Regions from separate parts of the Effusibacillus consociatus genome, predicted to be linked through region 1. Evidence: riboswitches for the same ligand, from Rfam matches in the RefSeq annotation. Region 1 holds a riboswitch; each other region holds the start of a gene.

Region 1 (5,219 bases):
GCCCCGCCACTCCAGGTGGATCATTTACGCGCGATTCGGTCGGAGCATAACGAAGTGGAAGGGTGGTTCGTAGCCACTACGCTAACTGCCAAACAAATGCTTGAACTTCCGCTGCCTACCGTATTGAACAAGATTATTCGGGCAGGAAAGCGGGCGGAACGTGCGGGTGCCAAAATACTGGGTCTGGGAGCGTTCACATCGGTGGTTGGGGATGCGGGAATTACAATTGCCAAGCATCTGCGTATACCGGTTACCACGGGGAACAGCTATACGGTGGCCACCGCGATCCAAGCGATTCGTCAGGCGGCTGTATTAATGGACATTGAGCCGAAAGAGTCACACTTGACAGTGATCGGCGCAACCGGAGCGATCGGTTCGATCTGCGCAAGATTGTTGGCCCCTCACGTGGGAAGTTTAACAATTGCTGCCAGGGACGAATCCAAGCTGGAGCATCTTGCGGGAATCATTATGAGCGAGTCGGGCAAGATGGTTGATATTTCAACGGATGTCCGTCATGCGGTGCGGAAATCGGAATTGGTGGTAACTGTATCGGGAAGTGCGGACACGATTTTGTATCCGGAAGATTTGAAGGCAGGAGCGGTGGTTTGTGATGTTGCCCGTCCGCGCGATGTGGCGAAGGCAGTAGCGGAGAAACGGCCCGATGTGCTGGTGATAGAAGGCGGCCTTGTGGAAATTCCGGGTGAATATCAATCAGGGTTTCGATTTGGTCTGCCAAAAGGTGTTGTCTATGCATGCATGGCAGAAACAATGCTGCTCGCACTCGAGAAGCGGTATGAATGTTTTACTCTGGGACGCAACATAAGGGTCGAACAAGTGCGGCAAATCGACGAAATGGCTCGAAAACACGGGTTTAAACTGGCAGGCTTCCGTTCGTTTGACAAGCAATTGACACCGGACATGATTCGTACCATTCGTAAAGTATCAACATCTTTTTTACCGAAGAAGGAGGAAGTCAGACCGATAACCAACTTATAACAATCTTTGAAGAAAATAATTGACATGAAATAATAATTAAGATATATTGTTGAGGCGGGATTCGGGGAAAATTTTCAAGGAACTTTTCGATGAGGAACCTACTATGGGTGTGAGCTCATTTTCATTAGTAAGTCATGGCTTAAGTCATGGCCGGTTAAGTAAGCACAGTGCAACAGGTAGGACGGCGCTATTGGCCGTCACGCTCGATGGCGTAGGTGGGGCTGTCGGGTTCAATAAAAAGCATCCGTCTGCTGAGGGTAGACGGATGCTTTTTGATCTTGTGGGACAAACATTGATTGACATTCTGCTCTTTAGTTGGTATGATTTCAGCAATAATCTGATTTAATCGGAAAAATTGCATAAAGCTCTTATCCAGAGAGGTGGAGGGACTGGCCCTGCGAAACCTCGGCAACCGGTATCACATCATTTGTGATACAAGGTGCTAACTCCAGCAAAACGCTTCGGAACGGGCGTTTTGGCAGATAAGAGAGGAATCGTGAGCGAATCTAAATTTGCAATCCATCCTCTTCTTGGTGCCGAGAAGAGGTTTTTTATTTCCTGAGCGTTAGAACAAAGGAAAGGCGGTAAGGCGATGAATCGGCAGGCAGAATTTAAAGCGCGTTTGCGTTCGGATGTTTTGGTGGGTGACGGGGCGATCGCAACGCTTTTTTACCAACAAGGGTATACGGCGGGTTCCTCAACGGAACTGTTGTGTCTGTCCAATCCGGAATGGGTTCGACAGGTTCATCAGGCATACTTGGAGGCGGGGGCCCGAGTGATCGAGACCAACTCTTATGCCGCGAACCGGGAGGCCTTATCACGGTATGGGCTGGAGAGCAAAACGTCCGAAATCAATCGGGCTGCGGTTAAGATTGCGCGGGAAGCTTTGGAGCAATCGGAAAAAGACGCTTTTGTAATCGGCAGCATTGGTTCTATAACGGCCGGGCGGGTACTCAGTAAACCCTTGGATCAGTATCGGGACGTGTTTGAGGAGCAGGCAGCAGCTCTGTTGGACGAAGGTGTGGATGGCATCATGCTGGAAACCTTCTATGATGTGGAAGAACTGCTGCTGGCTTTAGATGTGATCCGTCCCTTAACACAAGTTTCCGGCACGCCGATTCTCACTCAATTAGCGCTGTTGGAAGTCGGACGCACGCGAGACGGGTACGACCTTTCCAACGCATTCTTACAATTACAAAAAGCCGGCGCGGACGTAGTGGGTTTAAACTGCAGGTTAGGTCCTATTGAGATTCTGCGTTCCCTGGAAAAAACTGTAGTGCCGGACGGTCTGTCTCTGTCAGCATATCCGAACGCGGGGCGACCGGCTTTAGTGGATGGCGAATATGCGTTTAAGTCGAATGCGCAATATTTTGGTGAAACCGCAGTAAAGCTTTTGCAGCAAGGCGTAGGGCTAATCGGCGGGTGCTGCGGCACAACGCCCGAACATATTCGAGCGATTGCAAAAGCTGTCGCGGGCCGTCAGCGGGTCAACCGGCAAAATCCAACTCCCGAAGTTCATGTAACTGTTTTGGAAAAGGAACCAAACTTAACCCCGCCAAACGAGCCGACGGTTGTGGATTTGGTAAAGCAGCGTCATACTGTGATTGTCGAATATGACACGCCTCGCGATCTTGATATCGAAAAGTTTATCCAAGGCAGTATTGCTCTGCGAAAGGCGGGAGCCGACGCAATCACGATGGCAGATAACTCGCTGGCTACCGCGAGAATGAGCAACATGGCACTTGGAGCGATCATCAAGCGTGAACTGGGTATCGAACCACTCGTGCATGTGGCGTGTCGGGACCGGAACTTGATCGGTCAGCAGTCCCATCTAATGGGCTTGCATGCACTCGGGATGAATCAAATTCTCGTTATTACGGGGGATCCGGCGCGAGTAGGAGACTTGCCGGGAGCGAGTTCGGTTTTTGATGTCTCTTCCTTTGAGCTGATTCGAATGGTGAAGCAATTAAATGAGGGGATCGCCTTTTCGGGACGACGGATGAAAAATAAGGCTCAGTTTGTAGTAGGGGCGGCATTTAATCCACACGTTCGTCATCTGGATAAAGCTGTGGAACGTCTCGAGCGGAAAGTTGAGGCAGGAGCCGATTTCATCATGACCCAACCGGTATATGACGTGGAGACCTTGGTAGCGATTCACGATGCGACCCGCCACATCCCGGTTCCAATATTTATCGGTATCATGCCGCTGACAGGGCCGCGGAATGCAGAATTCTTGCATAATGAAGTCCCGGGCATCAAAATTGCACAATCTACGTTGGATCGCATTAAACGGTTTGATGGGGCTCGGGCAAGAGCGGAAGGCGTACAGATTTCAAAAGAATTAGTGGCCGAAGCGGTTAAGTATTTCAAGGGAATCTATCTGATTACACCATTCCACTTTTATGAAATGACAGTAGAACTGACTCAGTATGTGCATCAGTTGACACAGGTATCACGAAATGTTGTGGGTGAATAAAAAAACACAAGACAGACGGTTCGTTATTTGACGGCCGTCTTTCACTGCTGTGTCCATCGCGATTGGAATCGTGGCGGAAGAATTGTTTCCGTAGTATTGGATGGTACTGATCACCTTTTCTTGTTCGAAATCAAGGTTCTTTGCCACCGCCGGGAACTTATAAACGTTCCAAATGCTCGCCGTCAGTATGAAGAGACGAAAATAGAATTCCTTTGGATTCTGAGCTTTGACTTCGTGATACGACCCATGCCCCCGTGCCGTCGCCAAACAGAATGCAAGTGGATCGATCCCTATAATCTGTGAACGCTAGAGTAAATAATAACCTCCTATCCGTCGGATGGGAGGTTATTCATTCGTATGAGCTTGTCCCGGGGTGCCCGATGGTTTCATCCAGCAGATTCTTTGAGAAAAAAACTAGATTTATCAAATTTGAAGAGAAAAATCAAAAAAATGATGCAAACTGCCGGAAAAATTCTTCCAATGGCCCGATTTCGAGCGTTGAGAGTTTCCCCGGAAGTTCACTATATTAATAGCAAGATTTAGCACTCACCTCCATAGAGTGCTAACAACATGCAAAAGAAGCTTGTTCATATTTGAGATTTTTCTTTCCTCATGCGTTACATGGTGAAAAAAGATTTCTTCTATGATCATAGCTTCTTTTTTCATTGCAAGGGCAAAACCAATTCATTGATTGGAGGAGGACGATATTCAATGAAAGCACTGTTATTGGCGGGTGGTTTGGGCACCCGGCTCCGTCCGTTAACCGAGAATTTGCCCAAGCCGATGGCTCTGGTCGGCAACCGGCCCTGGCTGGAGCACCTGATTGTCAATTTTAAAAACCAGGGCATCCAGGACTTTGTTCTCGCGGTGAAACATTATTCGAACGAAATCAGAAATCATTTTGGAGATGGAAGATCCTGGGGAGTGAACATTGAATATGCGGTGGAAGAAACGCTGTTAGGCACTGCAGGCGCGATCAAAAACGCGGAAAATCTGCTTAGTGACCGTTTTTTGGTGGTCAATGCGGATATCATTCATGAAGTCTCGATCATGCCTCTGTTGGACTATCACATTCAGCATAAGGGGATTGTCACCATTGGGTTAACGGAGGTCGAGGACCCATCGCAATACGGTGTTGTAGAACAAAACGGATCGGGAAAGATCCTGCGTTTTGTTGAAAAGCCGAAAAGAGATGAGGCACCCTCAAGACGGGTCAATGCAGGGATCTACGTGATGGAGAAACAGGTGCTGGAGTGGATTCCCAAGAATACCGAGGTGTCCATTGAACGTGAGACGTTTCCCCTGCTCATCGAAAAGAACATCGGCGTGTATGGGACAACCATTCAGGGGTACTGGATGGACATGGGAACCAAAGACCGATACCGGAAACTGCATTGGGATCTCTTGGATCGAAAGTTTTCACTGCCGCTGCAAGAGAAGGAACAAGACTATGGAATCCGGATCGGAGAAGGGACGAAGATCGGATCGGGTGTCTTGTTTGTACCGCCGGTGTTGATCGGAAACGAGGTACATATTGGCGACCGCAGCGTGATCGGTCCCTATGCGGTGATTGGGGACCGCTGTGAGATTGGTCACCATGTTCGCTGTTCGGAAACGATTATGTGGAACGACTGTAAAGTACAAGATGCCGCCCAATTGAAAAATTGCATTTTCGGGTATGGATTGGAATTGGGCTCAAGACATATTCTCCACGAAGCGGTAATGAATCGAACGGCAGGAGGGATGA
Region 2 (5,219 bases), on a different contig from region 1:
CGATCTCCTCCGCCAATTTTGGGATGTCCGCATAGTTTTCGATTACCGGTACTTCGATACTGGCGCCTTCCTCCCAGATATCCAGCCCTTTAATCAATTCCATATGCGACAGCGTAACTTTCCCCTCGCGGAAATACAGTTCAGATAACAAGTTGTTATACACCGTGTGAACGTGCAGGACAGAACCCGCATCCGTCTCTTGGTAGATTCTCGAATGAATAATCGTTTCAGCGGATGGACGCAAACGGGTCGGTTCAATCGGTTTGCAGTCTTTATCAACCGCCAGAATATCCTCCAGCTGCAGATTCTCTTTATCCTTGCCGCTTGCAGTCACTCCAAACACCAACGGTTCATCGCTCAACTTGATCGACAGGTTCCCCGCCGTTGCAGGCAGCCACCCCTTCTGAGTGAAGTTGTCTGCAATCTCCTTTAATTCCTGTGCGATGCGAATCCGGTCTTCCTGAAAAAAAGTGTATTGGCTCATACGGACACCCCCTTTGTTTGCAATCGTTTGATAGAATCCATCACATCATAAAAATCTTGAAACGCTTCGTGCGGCAGCCCTTCTTCCCTGCATTTCTCAAGCAGCAGGGATCTTGCCAACACCACGTCGGCCAGTCGCGATGCTTTGAGATCGGTGATGCTGTCACCGATTACAACTCTTGTATATTGATCCGCCGGATAGTGCCTGAGAATCGACGGCTTGCACATTCCACAGCCCCCGTCGCATCGCTCATCACAACCATGCGGCCATAGAATTCGGATCGTCTCGCCTGAGAAGTCAGAACCGTTGCAGTAAATCTTGTTGATGTCCCCATAAGGAGCCAGGATCGGCCCGACAAAAAAGTCGATTCCCCCGCTCGTAACAAGAAACTGAATCCCATTCTCCCTGCAATAAGTTACAAATTCGGAAAAGCCTGCGCGAATTTTGACTGCGTCTTCCGCATACTTCACAAGCTCTTCGCGCTTGGCCGACGGAATCAGAGAGAACAGTTTCCCGACTCCTTCCTGCACAGGAATTCGCTGCGACAGAATGTCATCCTTAATCGTTTCCCATCCTTCAGGTGCAAACTTCTCCATCAGAGTCATGATCATGTCGCGCTCGGTAATGGTCCCGTCAAAATCGCAGAAAATCACAATCGGCTTCGCCACGATCATTTGCCTCCCCAAAGTTCAAGTGCTTTCGCCAATTCTGCACTGTCTTTGGCTGCATCCTCGAGAGTTCGTCCCTGAATCACCGCATCGATCGCCGCGACAAAAGCCCGACCGCCAGCAGCAGATCCTCCCGGATGGCCATGAATGCCGCCGCCCGCATTGATCACCTGGTCATTCCCCAGATCATTGTAAAGTTGTGGAACCAATCCCGGATGAATACCGGCAGACGGAACCGGGAACGCCGGTTTGAGTACTTCCTTCGGCTTTCTGAGTTCCTCTGCGATCGCAAGAGTTTCCGCACGTTCCATGGCTACCGATCCATACGGGGACGGATACAGGACCAAATCGGCACCGGCAAGCCGCATCAATTTTCCCAATACAACCGGTGCACTGATCCCATATTGAGGAGACGGATAGAGAGCTCCCGCCAACGCCGGATGGGCCATGATCGGAACATTTACTTCCGGATCTGCCGCCAGTCGGTGCAGGACATCGTAACCGTATGCCAGAACGTTCAACAGGAGAGCATTTGCGCCCGCTTGAACCGCCCGCTTCGCCTTATCGACAATTTCCGTTACCGGTGCCGTCAGGTTCGCCGCATAGAGCACCTTTTTTCCTGTTTCTGCCGAGGCACGATCAGCCGCTTTCAAGCACGCTTCAATCCGCTTTTCAAACGGAGCATACGTATCATCAAAGAAAATTTCATCATCCTTCACCAGATCGACTCCGCCCAGTGCCTGCTGGTAAAACAGTTCGGCCAATGTGTCCGTGTCGTATCCGATGCACGATTTGAAAATCGACATCAGGAGCGGACGGTTCTGTACTCCCAACCGATTCCGAACCCCTTCAATGCCAAACTTCGGCCCCGGGAAGTTCTTCGTGAACTCTGCCGGAAAATCCAAATCGATTAATTTGATCGCCCCGTCCATCGACAGCTTTCCGAAAACGGAAGTAAGAACCGCAGGAAGATCCGGTGTGAAATTGATTGTCGGATAGGCAATTTTAAGCAGCGCTTTGACAGTCCCCTGTTCATCGGAACCCAATTCTTGTACTGAAACTACATGCCCCAGGTGCTTCTTCATCCGCTCCTGCCGTTCTGCGGGCAAATCGGTCCAGGAGCCAACCGTCAGTCCCACTGCTATACCTTGGGCTTTTTTATGAAAATCGCCCCCGCGTCCATGAACCAGATACGTGGCAACAATATAATCTTCTAGTTGCAGGTTACTCAAAATTGCTACCCCCTTTAAAACACAAACGCCTCTTTTCCTTTAAGAAAAAGAGGCGTACTCGAGAACAATTCCTCGCCTCTCATCTCTCAGAATCCATGATTCTGCAGGAGTTAGCACCATTGATACATCAAGTTGCGAATAGAACAGGAAAGCGTTCCATCACGGATGTATCCGGTTGCCGGGCATCATCGGGCCAGTCCCTCAGCCTGCTCTGGATAAGAGTCACATTTGTTGTGAAAATTTCAGTTAATTTTAAACTAGAGAAATCATACGACAGGTAATTCAAGATGTCAATAGACTTTTATTTGTTTCAGCCGTTCGACCGCTTCCCGCAATCGTTCTTCCGGTGCTAAAAGACCAACTCGCACGTACCCTTCTCCGCTTTTTCCAAATCCAATTCCGGGAGCCATTACAACATGGGCTTGATCCAGTACATAGTCTGCGAATTCAACAGCCCCCATGCCGTTCGGAATCGGTACCCATGTGAAGAAGGAGCCCTTTGGCGCCGGGCAATCCCAGCCAAGTTGCCGTAAGCCTCCCACAAACACATCGCGGCGGCTTTCATAGGTCGACACAAGTTGTCTAACGCAATCCTGCGAAGATCTCAAGGCGGTGATCGACGCCCGCTGGATCGCCGGGAAGAGGCTTACATAATAATGGTCTTGAATTAAATTAATCAATGATATCACATCTTTGTTTCCGAGCGCGAATCCAACCCGCCAGCCCGCCATATTATAGGTTTTGGACATGGTATAGAACTCTACCCCGACCTCTTTGGCACCGGGCACTTGCAGGAATGATACCGGCTTTTGTCCGTCAAAACCGATCGCACCATATGCAAAATCATGCGCTGCCACAATCCCGTTTTTTGCAGCAAATTCGACCGTATCCCGGAAAAATGATTCGCTTGCCGTAGCGGCAGTCGGGTTGTTCGGGTAATTTAGGAACATCAGCTTTGCCCGCTGCAGCGTTTCCTGGGACAACAAAGAATAATCCGGCAGAAACCCGTTTTCCCGCAAAAGCGGCATCATCACCATTTCGGCCCCGCTCATGGCAACACCCGACCAGTAGTCGGGATATCCCGGGTCGGGCACCAGGCACACATCGCCTTTATTTAAGAGACATTGGCTGATTTCGACCAGTCCGACTTTTCCTCCGAACAGAATGGCCACTTCCGAAGCCGGATCCAGATCCACATTATACTCCGCCTTATACCAGTCTGCGATTGCTTCCTTCAGTTCCGGGAGGCCCGAGAACGGAGAATAGCGATGAGTGAGCGGATCAAGAACCGCTTCCCGCATCGACTCGACAATATGTTGAGGTGTCGGTAAATCCGGGTTGCCCTGTCCCAAATTGATAACATCGTACCCTTTTGCTATATAGGAATTCGCTTTTCGCACAAGCGCCGAGAAAAATTGTTCCGGAAGCCGCCGCATCCGATCTGCCGGTTGCAAAATCATGAGGAGACCACCCTTCCTTAAAAACCCTTGCAAATAAAAAAATCATAAATCGATTCGACAAAAAAAACAAGCGGATATTTAACCCCGCTTGTTCAAGGTGCAAATCCAATTTTTGATATTTTTCTTTCCGCAGCCTCGGAAGACTCGGTGAAGGTGACAGCTTGTGGATCCGGTGTTTGCGGATGAGGGGTAGTTTCCCCTATCTCCGGCATATCGACCTGGGTAACTTCATCCGGCAGGTCGACCTGCGGTATTTCGGGAGTCTGCCTGTCCAATGCTTTTCCTCCTCCTGTCTGAATCTCCAACATGAGGATAGGATTCCCAAATGGCTGTGAATCTATAAACGGCCCCCAAAACTTTAGAACCGCAGCTTCCGCCGTCGAATCGCAACCGACTGTACAATCCCCATAATAATAAAGTTGGTCAACAAGGACGTACCTCCATAGGAAACGAATGGGAGCGTAATGCCTGTGGCGGGCATCACCGCAAGGTTCATCCCAATGTTTTCAAAGATCTGGAATCCAAACATCCCAATCGCGCCAGTTATAAAAAACGTACCAAACGCGTCAGGCGTGGAGGTTGCAATCTTGACCATCCGCTGCAGCATTATAAAGAAAAGGATAATCAACAGGGAGGTTCCAATAAACCCAAAGTCCTCTCCGATTGCGGAGAATATCATATCGGTTTGCTGTTCGGGAACGAATGCCCCCTGTGTTTGGGATCCACCGGTTAAACCTCGTCCCGGCAGACCTCCGTTTCCGATCGCTATGATCGCCTGATGCACCTGGTATCCCCATTCACCGGCTTTTTCCGGATCAATTACAACTTGAAAGCGAGCCTTTTGGTATTCCTTAAGCGGCAGCAAATCCACCACTTTTAGATACGTTTGCGGAAAAGCGTAGATCGCCACGAAATACAGAACAACAAATATACCGGCCAAGCTCCCGAACCAAATGAGCAGCTTCCGTTTCAAGAACAGTACCATCATTGCACTGAACAATCCGACCATGACCATTCCCTGGCCCAGATCGGGCTCCAGCATGATAAGAAACAGCGGGGCGAACCAGATGGCCGACACTCTCCAAAAATGCTTCAGCCGGAACTCTTCTTCCTTATCTTTCACCTTTGCCATATAAGCAGACATCCCCAAAATGGAAAACAGTTTTCCCAATTCGGAGGGCTGCAATTGGAATCCCGGAAACGGAATCCAACTTTTCTGTCCGTTAATTTCCGGCATAAACAGCACGATCACAAGCAGCAGCATGGTAATTCCATAACCGATCATCAACAGCCTGGTATTGGTAAACATGCGAAAATCAGTCAGTACCAGACCGAAAAAAACGGCAAAACCCAAGGTCTGCCAGATGATTTGCTT
Region 3 (5,219 bases), on a different contig from region 1:
CCCCAGGATACTTAAACGCCCAGAGAGCGCTTACTCCCAGAAATGAAATAGCTAGCCATATGCCGCCCATTACATATGCGGACATACGCTGTGAGCGAGGACCTATCGTTACTCCCCAATGGATCAGGAAGCCCCAAAGACCGTTTGCAAAGTGGAATGCCGCTGCTACTACTCCGATAATCATAAACCAGAAAGCGATCGGGTCTGCAATCAGAAGCGAGACCATGTTGAAATCAGGATTCTCACCGCTGAAACGGGTTGTCCACAAATGCCACACGACAAAGATAAATGTAATAACCCCTGTGATGCGCTGCCAGACAAACATCTGGTTGCGGAACCAAGAAAACTGTCCACTGTTATATCCGGAAGTCATTGCGATGTACATACCGTAAACACCGTGGTACAAAAGCGGTAAAAAGATAAATAAAAACTCGATTACCCCCAAAAACGGCAAGCCTTGGATTCCCAATACCGCTTCGTTATAATGCTCCGCGCCTTTCGTTGCTTTCGCATTGGTAAACAGGTGAAAAACCAAGAAAAGACCTACAGGCAATACTCCTGTCAAAGAATGCAGACGTCGAAACCAAAAATCTTTTTGTTGTTGTGCCACTTGAGTCTGGTCCTCCCTTCTAGAATCGCCTTTCAGGCGTCCGTCCTACTGCATGCGCTTTCTTTCACATGCTGGTGAGACTTCTCTCTTTGTAGTTTTTTTTTTGCGCCCCCTTTATGTAAAAAAACAGATAAAGTTGATTACGAAAAGAAGGGTAACCGATCCCCTCGGTTACCGTTCTTTCCTGTCTGCCCAGGAAAGAATAAAACGTGGTATCTTTAGTAACCACATCTTATTCTTTCCGACAGTCGGAAAAACTTCCTCCGCACACGCATTTCTTTGGAAGCGTGCTGCTTAGAAGCTTCTCTGAATAGCCATTCACTCTATCGAAAATTGTCGCACTTTATCAATAATGTGTCAAGAATATTACAAGAGTATTTTTCCCAAAATCAAACGCTTTGAGGCATGAATAATTCACTTTCCTTTGAGTTTTGGGACAATTCGTGTCCAACGTTCGCTTCGCCTTCCGCAAGGCATGGAATCACAAGCTGAGAGAAAGAATCGGCAATTTGCTGCTTTAAGAACTCCTCGATCACATACCCGGAAACACCGGCTGTCACATATCCAAGAACAACTTCCTGCCCGTGGGATGCTCGAACTTTCTTTAGAATCGCTCCTCCCAATTTTTCGACAAAGTGGGTAAACACTTGCTCCGTTTGAGCCGCTGATTCTCGTGTACAGTCCAAGCGCACCAAATTGTTTTGAACTTCTGTCCGCCCCTCAAACTGCTGCAGCGGGGTATTCCAACTGGAAGACCTCAGGACATTTCCCGAGTTTTGCAGAAGAGCCATTAAATCCTCCAACACCGCACTCGCCGTTGGATATTCCCCGGCCCCTTTTCCGATGAAAGTCAGGTCTCCCACCACATCACTCGAAATCATTACTGCATTAAAAACATCATTCACCCGCGCGAGCGGATGGGTCAGCGGCAGCAATCGAGGTCCGACGGACAGCTCAATTCCCTGCTCCGTTCTGCGAGAGCGCCCGAGCAGTTTAATAACATAACCAAACTCGCGGGCCCACTGCAAATCTAAAGGCTGAAGGCGGGTAATTCCTTCTCTCGGTATATCATGGACGGGAACCTTTACATCAAACGCGAGATTGGTCAGGATTGCCAGCTTATAAGCCGCATCAAAACCTTCCACGTCGCTTGTAGGATCCGCTTCCGCGTATCCAAGTTCCTGCGCCTGCACCAAGACTTCACCAAAAGATTGCCCCGTTTGTTCCATTTTCGTGAGAATATAGTTTGTCGTTCCGTTGAGAATCCCGGATACTTCCTGGACACGATTGGCGGTTAAATATCCTTGGAGAAAGCGAATCACAGGGATTCCTCCCGCCACACTCGCTTCAAACAAAAGTTGAACTCCCGCTTCTTCCGCCGTTTGCAGCAGCTCTGCCCCGTGCTTTGCAAGCAGTTCCTTATTCGCGGTGATTACATGCTTTCCCGACCGCAAAGACTTTAAAATAATGGTACGGGCAGGTTCCAGTCCTCCCATCACTTCAATAATGATTGGAATATCCGGAGAGGTAAGAATCAGATCCGGATCCGTGATGATCTGTTCCCGGGCCACTTCCACATTTCGTTTTTTCTCTGGATTTCGCACCAAAATATACGGGATCTCAATCCTGCAGCCCGTTCGCTCCGCAATCGATTCCCCGTTTTGGCTTAACGCTTTCAAAACTCCCGATCCTACGGTTCCCAAACCCAGGAGGCCCACCCGCACCGTTCTCTGTTGTCTGTTCATTTTGTTTTCCCTCCGTTTTCCAAAAACTCCCCTACCCATTCGTTCATGATTTCAAACTCGATCAAAAACGCATCATGCCCGTGAATGGTCTTCATCTCACGGTAGACGACTTCTTTTCCCTTTGCCCGCAGCAATTCGGCAGTGTCCAGAAGTTCACCGGCAGGGAATAAAAAGTCGGAATCAATTCCAATCATCAACCCGCGGGCGTTAATTCGGTCCAACACATGTGAATAGCTTCCGCGTCCGCGCGATACATCGTGCAAATCCATCGATTTCAGCAGATAAAGGTACGAATTGGCATCGAATCTTTGAACCAATTTATCACCTTGGTAGTTTAAGTACTTTTCCACCTGAAACTCGGATTCCATAACAAACGGATCGTCGATTGGAACCATGGAGTGTCCGAACCGCTCCTCGTACAACTCAAAGCTTCGATACGTAATCATTCCGAGCCGCCGGGCAAGATTGAGACCTTTTTGCGGAAATGTTCTTCCGTAATAATTCCCGTTGCACCAAGCCGGGTCATTATAAATTGCCTGTCGCGCGACATTGTTAAAGGAGATTCCCATTGCAGAAAATCGGCCGCACGTGGCGATCGGAATATACGTTTCCATCATTTCCGGGTAGGTTACCGCCCATTCGAAAACCTGCATTCCTCCCATGGATCCCCCAATGACAGCATACAGACGGTCGATTTCCAGGCTTTTGACCAAATGATATTGCGCTTGCACCATATCGCGAATGGTGACTATCGGGAAACGCATGCCATAGGGACGGCCATCAAGCGGATTGATCGATCCCGGGCCAGTCGAGCCGGAACACCCGCCCAGCACATTTGCACAAATAACAAAATAGCGATTGGTATCAAGCGCTTTTCCCGGTCCGATAAGTCCGTCCCACCAACCGGGGTAGCCTGCCGTAGACCCCGCATGGGAATCTCCGGTCAATGCATGGCAGACCAAAATCGCATTGTCTTTGGCAGAATTCAACGTGCCGAATGTCTCGTAGACAAGCGTTGCATCTGTTAATTCCCGCCCACTCTGAAGTACCAGATCGGGCAGCTTATATTCTTTTCGTACCACGTCTTCAATTCGTACCGCCATGCGCTCGCTCACACCTCACCTATGGAAAAGTGACGCCAGGATTGACTCCCATTCAAAAGACGGCAATCGTCGGAGAAAAAACGAAAGACCCCACTCAACTAAGAGGGGGTCACATAAATCGATCGCCGCCTCTTATCTATCAGAATCAAATGATTCTGCAGGAATTGGCACCAAGAATCCCACCTGAAAAAAGGTGCAGGATTCCGGTTGCCGGGCTTCATCGGGCCAGTCCCTCCGCCACTCTGGATAAGAGTTTCATCACGCACTATTCACTTGAATCGTTGAAAAGAGTTTATCACGGGGATAATCAATCGTCAAGAATATTTGACCGACTGTTATTTTGCCACAGCAGCCGCCTCTACGGCATCAAGACCGAACGCGGTATGCAGTACCCGAACCGCTTTATGAACATCGGAAGCGTCGATAACACAGGACACTTTGATTTCGGACGTGCTCACCATCTTAATGAACATTCCGTTCTCCGAGAGAACCTGGAACATCTGAGCAGCCACGCCCGGATTGCTGATCATTCCCGCTCCTACAATCGACACTTTCGCCAGTTCTTCCTCACAAACGATTTCATTGGCGCCAAGACGAGTTTTCAGTTGGGTCAGAACTTCAATTGTACGGTGCAAATCGTCCTTCGCCACGGTAAACGAAATGTCGCTGCGATCATTATGGACAACGCTTTGTACGATAATATCGACGTTAATATTTTCTTTCGCAAGCGTCTGGAACACAGCCTGCAGGTTGTCATTTCGGTTTGGCACGCCAACAAGCGCTACCTTGGCCACGTTCAAATCATGTGCGATACCTCGTACAATAATCCCTTTTTCCATAAGTGCCTCCTCTTTCACGAGTGTTCCCGGATTTGATTTAAAACTGGAACGAACCATTAACGGTACGTTGTATTGTTTCGCATATTCAACTGCACGCGGATGAAGTACTGCCGCCCCCAGGTTGGCCAACTCCAGCATCTCGTCATACGAGATTTCAGGAATCTTGCGAGCAAACTTTACAACGCGCGGATCGGTTGAGTACACACCCTCTACATCGGTGTAAATCTCGCATAAGTCCGCTTTCAGAGCAGCTGCTAACGCGACTGCGGTTGTATCCGAACCACCGCGACCAAGTGTCGTAATGTCTCCGTCTTCAGAAACCCCCTGGAAGCCGGCAACCACGACAATTTTCCCTTCTTCCAACTCGGCGAAAATTCTTGACGGATCCATGTCGGTAATTCTCGCTTTGCTGTGCACCGCTTCCGTACGAATTCCGGCTTGCCATCCGGTAAACGATACACTGTCTTTTCCAAGGTCCTGCAAAGCCATCGCCAACAATGCGATGGAAATCTGTTCTCCTGTTGTCAAAAGCATATCCATTTCACGGGCAGGCCGTTTCGAGGACACCTTGCATGCAAGATCGATCAAATCATCAGTCGTGTCCCCCATTGCAGATACGACCACAACGCAGGAATTCCCTTGATCCACAGTATCCGCTACACGTCGGGCGACTCGTTGAATGTGCTCGGGACTTGCAACAGAACTTCCCCCAAACTTTTGAACGGTTAATGCCACACTCTCCACTCCAATCTGTCATATCATCTTGTTGTTTAGTTTTATCGATAACTCGCCGATCATGCTAAGGTCAAAGCAAAAAGCGGCAATAGAAGGTTGACTCAGGTCACCCGTCTACTGCCGCCTAACGTGTCTAGTCAGCGTACCAGTGCCCCCTCTCAACAAACACAAAGCAATGCTTTCCATT
Region 4 (5,219 bases), on a different contig from region 1:
AACCCCTTTTCTTTTTGCGATTTCGGCTGCTCCCTTTAAATCAATAATCTTCAGGGTTGGATTTGAAGGCGTTTCTAAAAGAAGCATTTTTGTCTCAGGGCGGATCGCAGAATCAATTTTGTCCAAGTCGGAAGCATCCACAAAAGCAGTTTGAATCCCCAAACGGGAAAACACACGGGTCAGCGCCCGAAAACTTCCGCCGTAAATGTCTTCACAAGCAACAACATGCGATCCGGAGGACAAGGTCAGCAATACTCCCGTGATTGCAGCCATGCCGGATGCAAACGCAAACCCGTAGTTTGCTCCTTCGAGTTCCGCGATAATATGTTCCAGCGCTTTTCGGGTAGGATTACCCGAACGGGCGTAATCGAACTCCTGGGTTGAATCAAATTCCTCCTGATGAAAGGTAGAAGCTTGGTAGATCGGAACACTGGAGGCGCCGGTTATCGGATCGACCTCTACCCCGGTATGAAGAGCTTTCGTCTGAAATTTCATTTTGACACCGCCCCAACCTTGGCCGCCTCTAAAGCTTGAGCCAGATCCTCAATGATATCCTGGTAGTGTTCAATACCAACCGAAAAGCGCAGAAGTCTGTCTGTTACTCCATAAGCCTCCCGTACTTCTTTCGGAATATCAAAATGGGTCTGTCTTGCCGGATAGGTGATTAACGATTCCACGCCCCCAAGACTTTCGGCAAAAGTAATCATTTTCACACTTGCCAAAATCGGCTCGATCATATTTTCGTCTGCCACTTCAAATGACAGCATGCCGCTGTATCCTGCAGCTTGTTTTTCATGAACCTCTTTGCCTTCATGATCGGTTAGGCCCGGAAAATACACCTTTGTTACCTGCGGGTGCTTAACGAGCCATGCTGCAACCAGCTGGGCATTCTCCTGGTGTTTCTCCATCCGAAGAGCCAAAGTTTTCATCCCACGAATCATCAACCAGCAATCTTGCGGTCCCAACACTGCCCCAATCGAGTTTTGCAAAAAGAATAATTTCTCGCCCAGTTCTTCATCCTTAACCACGATTAATCCACACAACACGTCGTTATGACCACCAAGATATTTGGTTCCCGAGTGAAGTACGATATCTGCGCCAAGGTCCAGCGGACGCTGGAAATAAGGGGTCATAAACGTATTGTCCACAATCGTCAGCAGACCGTATTTTTTCGCAATGGCGGCACAGCCCTTTATATCAGTGATCTTCATTGTCGGATTGGTCGGAGTCTCGATAAAAATCGCTTTCGTGTTCGGCTGCACAGCCGCTTCCACAGCCGCCAAGTCCCCGGAATCCAGATAGGTGGTGGTGATGCCTTTTCTTCGCAAAATTTGTTCCAACAATCGATACGTACCACCGTACAAGTCATTGGATGCAATCAAATGATCCCCGGGCTCAAATATTTCAAACAAACAGCCGATTGCAGCCATCCCGGAAGCAAACGCAAACCCTCTGGTGCCGTTCTCCAAGTCGGCAATCGTATCCTCCAGCACTTTTCGCGTCGGGTTTAAAGTTCGTGTATAATCGAAACCTGTACTTTGCCCCAAAGCGGGATGAGAAAATGTGGTGGAATGATGAATCGGCAGTGATACTGCTCCTGTGCGCGGATCTTGACGATTCCCTGCTTGCGCCAAACGTGTCTCAATTTTCATCGTGATCTCCTCCTGACTTAAAAAAGGCCTTTCTCTAAAGAGAAAGACCTTGTGAATTTCCGAAGTCCTCCTCTTATCTGTCAGGTACTACCTGCAGGAATTAGCACCACAAATCTTAAACAAGATTCAGGTTGCCGGGCTTCATCGGGCCAGTCCCTCCGCCAGCTCTGGATAAGAGTCAAAATAATTCAGTTCTTTGGTTCTTGGATACACTGTACAACCTTTGGGCCAGCTCGTCAAGAGTGGATTAACAACAACTGCCTGCAATCGGAGTCTGATTCATGGATACACTACTTGTACACTGAGGAAAGGACTGAACGGAATGGCGCAATCAACCTCTACCAGTTCCAAAGTTTCGGTTCTGCCGCTCATCGCTCTCGGAAGCGTTCCGCTTATCATGGTGTTGGGCAATTCGATGCTGATCCCCATTCTGCCGACTATGCAGGAACAGCTTGATATATCCAAATTTCAAGCAAGTTTGGTTATCACACTGTTTTCGGTTCCGGCGGGAATCATAATCCCTCTGGCCGGTTTCCTTTCGGATCGGTTTAACCGCAAGATCGTGATTATTCCCGCATTACTTTTGTATGCTCTTGGTGGTCTCATATCCGGCCTGGCAGCTTTCATGCTGGCGAAGCCCTATGCAATCATCATGGCTGGTCGAGTTCTGCAGGGGATTGGTGCTGCCGGAACGGCACCGATTGCGATGGCTCTGGCGGGAGATATTTTCAAAGGAGGTGCCCGCAGTCAAGCCCTTGGATTAATAGAGGCTTCCAACGGGCTGGGTAAAGTCCTGAGTCCGATTTTAGGTGTATTGATTGCAATGATTGTTTGGTACGGCGCCTTTTTGGCTTTCCCTGTTTTATGTATTCCGGCAGCGCTTGCAATCTGGTATTTCATAAAGGAACCGAAGAAAACGGGAGAAAGTCAAAAAATACCGGAATACTTACAATCACTAAAAAAAATTTTTAAGCGGGAATGGAAATGGCTGCTCACAGCTTACTTTGCGGGTGCAAGCTCGCTTTTCATTCTGTTTGGGGTTCTCTTTTACTTGTCTCAGATTTTGGAAGAAACATACAAAATTGATGGACTGTTGAAGGGCGGAATATTAGCAATTCCTTTGCTCGCGATGTCCTTGAGCTCTTATATCACCGGATCCAACATTAAAAAGAAAAAAGGGTTAATGAAGACGCTGATTATCGTCGGGATGATCCTCGTCGCCGTTTCCCTGGGTTCCGGTTCCTTTGTCAGAAATACTTACCTGCTGCTGGCCCTGCTTGTGATCAGCGGAATCGGAACCGGTCTGGTATTGCCCTGTTTAAATATGCTGATCACCTCTGCCGTGAGTATGGAGGAACGTGGGATCGTTACCTCTTTTTACGGATCGGTCAGATTTCTCGGAGTCGCTATTGGTCCGCCTGTTTTTACCTGGTTAATGGGACTTTCAACTGCTGCAATGTTTCTTTCGGTAGCAGGTCTCGCCCTTCTTTCCACAGCGTTATCCACCTGGCTTATCCGTGTTCCCGGCAACGATGCCCCATCCCCGCCAGCACCCGGCACTCTTCCCTTCGAAACCCTCCGAAAACTTCTGGCAAAAAGAAAAGCACGGGCTTAACACCCACGCCCGTTTTTCGCATACGATATTGGAGCCCAGTTTCCATTGTTGTGTCAAGGTTACCAAACCCTTAAGGAATTTGACTTGCACGAGGGGAAAGGAGTTTTTTGATCATGACCGAATTTTTACCGCAAAGACCGTGGAATACGATTATAAGTGATCCGCTGCCCGGCCGTTTTTCCAAACCACGAACTTGCGGTTTAAGTATGCTGATTGACAAGGGACTAGGAATTCGTGAAACATTGGATCTTGTAGAAATGGCCGGCCCCTATATCGATTTCCTGAAACTAGGCTTTGGAACCGCCATGCTGTACTCGAAATCCATACTGCAAAATAAAATTAACATATTGCGCGAACACGACATTCAAATCTATCCGGGCGGTACTCTCCTTGAGGCAGCAGTGCTGCAGGGGTGTTGGCAGGAATTTATGCGAAGCGCCAAAAAAATTGGATTTTCAGCCATTGAAATTTCTGATGGAACCATCACTCTTGACAGAAAACTTCGCCGGGAACTGATTCAAGAGGCCAGAAACATGGGATTCGTGGTTCTGAGTGAAGTAGGAAAGAAAGAAACGAATGTACACTTGCCAATCGAAGAACAATTGGAAACGATTGAACAGGATCTCGAAGCAGGCGCGTTTAAGGTGATTATAGAAGGACGCGAGTCCGGCAAATCCGTAGGTGTGTATGAAGCGAACGGTTCGATCAGGAAAGATGATGTTGACCAGCTTCTCGAACAACTCAAGTCGATCGACTCATTAATCTGGGAAGCACCTTTAAAATCTCAGCAGGAGGAACTGATTTCGAGATTCGGCTCCAATGTGAACCTGGGAAATCTCGCCCCATCGGAAATTATTTCCGTCGAATGTTTGCGGCGGGGGCTTCGCAGCGATACTCTCCGGTTAACGAACAACCCTTTGTATCCTCCCGTGATGATTGTTGAGTGAATCGGAATTTGATTCGCATATGCCCCCTTTCTTGTCCATATATTTGTATGGATTGATACAAGGGGTGGGGCTTATGGCCGGTGAAATTGTCCTCGTTTTGTTGATTATCGTAGGCATCGTGGGAAGGGCAAGCATTCTTGCTACAGCCGCAAGTGTCCTGCTGATCTTGAAACTGTCCAATTTGCAAAGATTCTTTCCCGCTTTAGAGAGACGCGGACTTGAAATAGGATTGTTGTTTTTGATGATCGCAGTGTTGGTACCGCTTGTGAACGGAAAAATTCAAACGAAGGAATTATGGGGTACATTTTTCACTACCTCCGGATTGTTTGCATTATTCGGAGGAATTGTAGCAACCTATCTAAACGGGCAAGGGCTCATTATGCTCCGTATGGAGCCTCAGTTGATGCTGGGGCTTGTTATAGGATCCATCATCGGGATTGCCTTCATGAAAGGAATACCCGTCGGACCGCTTATGGGTGCCGCAATAGCCGCTTTGTTGATGAAAATTTATTTTTTGTTCCGATAAAAGAAGACGGGATCGGCTCCCGTCTTCTTTGCTTGTTATTATGCGAAATACTGGTTCAGCGTCTCGATCGCTGTGTCTTTGATGATCAATTTGCCGTACTCTTCGAGCACCGCTAACGTTACATTGGACATTGTTCCATATTCATACAGCAGCGCCCACAAAGCATCGGAGTCTTCCTGCTCCATCTCTTCCTCGTTCACAAAAAGGAAGTACCGGTCTTTATAGTGGTACAAGGAAGTGGTTAAGTCAAACGATGAAAAGACCACCTTGGCGGCCGACAGCACATTTTCGAAATCATCAAACATGAAAGTAATTGCAGTACTGTGGTCGACTGTAATGATTTGTTCATCGGCAGCGAATTCTTCTTCCCTATTTTTGTCTGTTTCCTCAGGAATGGACGGAACTTGGGTAACAATTACGACAACACCTTCAGTCGGCATTGTGAATGCTTCCACTGCAATCGGCCCCATTACCTCAAA

What was found. A riboswitch is a leader RNA that binds a small molecule or an ion and turns the genes downstream of it on or off. The one in region 1 is predicted to bind S-adenosylmethionine.
Region 2: it holds a riboswitch for S-adenosylmethionine, as region 1 does, so the genes downstream of both, ACFO8Q_RS12295 (2,3-diketo-5-methylthiopentyl-1-phosphate enolase) here and ACFO8Q_RS21200 (bifunctional homocysteine S-methyltransferase/methylenetetrahydrofolate reductase) in region 1, are expected to answer to the same signal.
Region 3: it holds a riboswitch for S-adenosylmethionine, as region 1 does, so the genes downstream of both, metX (homoserine O-acetyltransferase MetX) here and ACFO8Q_RS21200 (bifunctional homocysteine S-methyltransferase/methylenetetrahydrofolate reductase) in region 1, are expected to answer to the same signal.
Region 4: it holds a riboswitch for S-adenosylmethionine, as region 1 does, so the genes downstream of both, ACFO8Q_RS16045 (trans-sulfuration enzyme family protein) here and ACFO8Q_RS21200 (bifunctional homocysteine S-methyltransferase/methylenetetrahydrofolate reductase) in region 1, are expected to answer to the same signal.

The regions. Positions count from the first base shown of each region.
Region 1 covers NZ_JBHSHC010000147.1:43,979-49,197, forward strand. The annotation lists gene ACFO8Q_RS21190 (shikimate dehydrogenase) at 1-996, shown strand, start outside; gene ACFO8Q_RS21195 (hypothetical protein) at 1,187-1,342, shown strand; SAM riboswitch class I at 1,362-1,485, shown strand; gene ACFO8Q_RS21200 (bifunctional homocysteine S-methyltransferase/methylenetetrahydrofolate reductase) at 1,589-3,472, shown strand; gene ACFO8Q_RS21205 (3-oxoacyl-[acyl-carrier-protein] synthase III C-terminal domain-containing protein) at 3,449-3,619, opposite strand; gene ACFO8Q_RS21210 (hypothetical protein) at 3,630-3,821, opposite strand; gene ACFO8Q_RS21215 (sugar phosphate nucleotidyltransferase) at 4,184-5,219, shown strand, end outside.
Region 2 covers NZ_JBHSHC010000096.1:158,438-163,656, reverse strand. The annotation lists gene ACFO8Q_RS12305 (methylthioribulose 1-phosphate dehydratase) at 1-484, opposite strand, end outside; gene ACFO8Q_RS12300 (2-hydroxy-3-keto-5-methylthiopentenyl-1-phosphate phosphatase) at 481-1,152, opposite strand; gene ACFO8Q_RS12295 (2,3-diketo-5-methylthiopentyl-1-phosphate enolase) at 1,155-2,384, opposite strand; SAM riboswitch class I at 2,461-2,606, opposite strand; gene ACFO8Q_RS12290 (pyridoxal phosphate-dependent aminotransferase) at 2,675-3,844, opposite strand; gene ACFO8Q_RS12285 (hypothetical protein) at 3,937-4,119, opposite strand; gene ACFO8Q_RS12280 (FtsW/RodA/SpoVE family cell cycle protein) at 4,203-5,219, opposite strand, start outside.
Region 3 covers NZ_JBHSHC010000065.1:2,654-7,872, reverse strand. The annotation lists gene ACFO8Q_RS08985 (succinate dehydrogenase cytochrome b558 subunit) at 1-610, opposite strand, end outside; gene ACFO8Q_RS08980 (homoserine dehydrogenase) at 1,000-2,355, opposite strand; gene metX (homoserine O-acetyltransferase MetX) at 2,352-3,458, opposite strand; SAM riboswitch class I at 3,588-3,711, opposite strand; gene ACFO8Q_RS08970 (aspartate kinase) at 3,794-5,032, opposite strand.
Region 4 covers NZ_JBHSHC010000112.1:211,798-217,016, reverse strand. The annotation lists gene ACFO8Q_RS16050 (trans-sulfuration enzyme family protein) at 1-495, opposite strand, end outside; gene ACFO8Q_RS16045 (trans-sulfuration enzyme family protein) at 492-1,652, opposite strand; SAM riboswitch class I at 1,723-1,830, opposite strand; gene ACFO8Q_RS16040 (MFS transporter) at 1,975-3,267, shown strand; gene comA (phosphosulfolactate synthase) at 3,381-4,214, shown strand; gene ACFO8Q_RS16030 (DUF441 domain-containing protein) at 4,288-4,740, shown strand; gene ACFO8Q_RS16025 (adaptor protein MecA) at 4,779-5,219, opposite strand, start outside.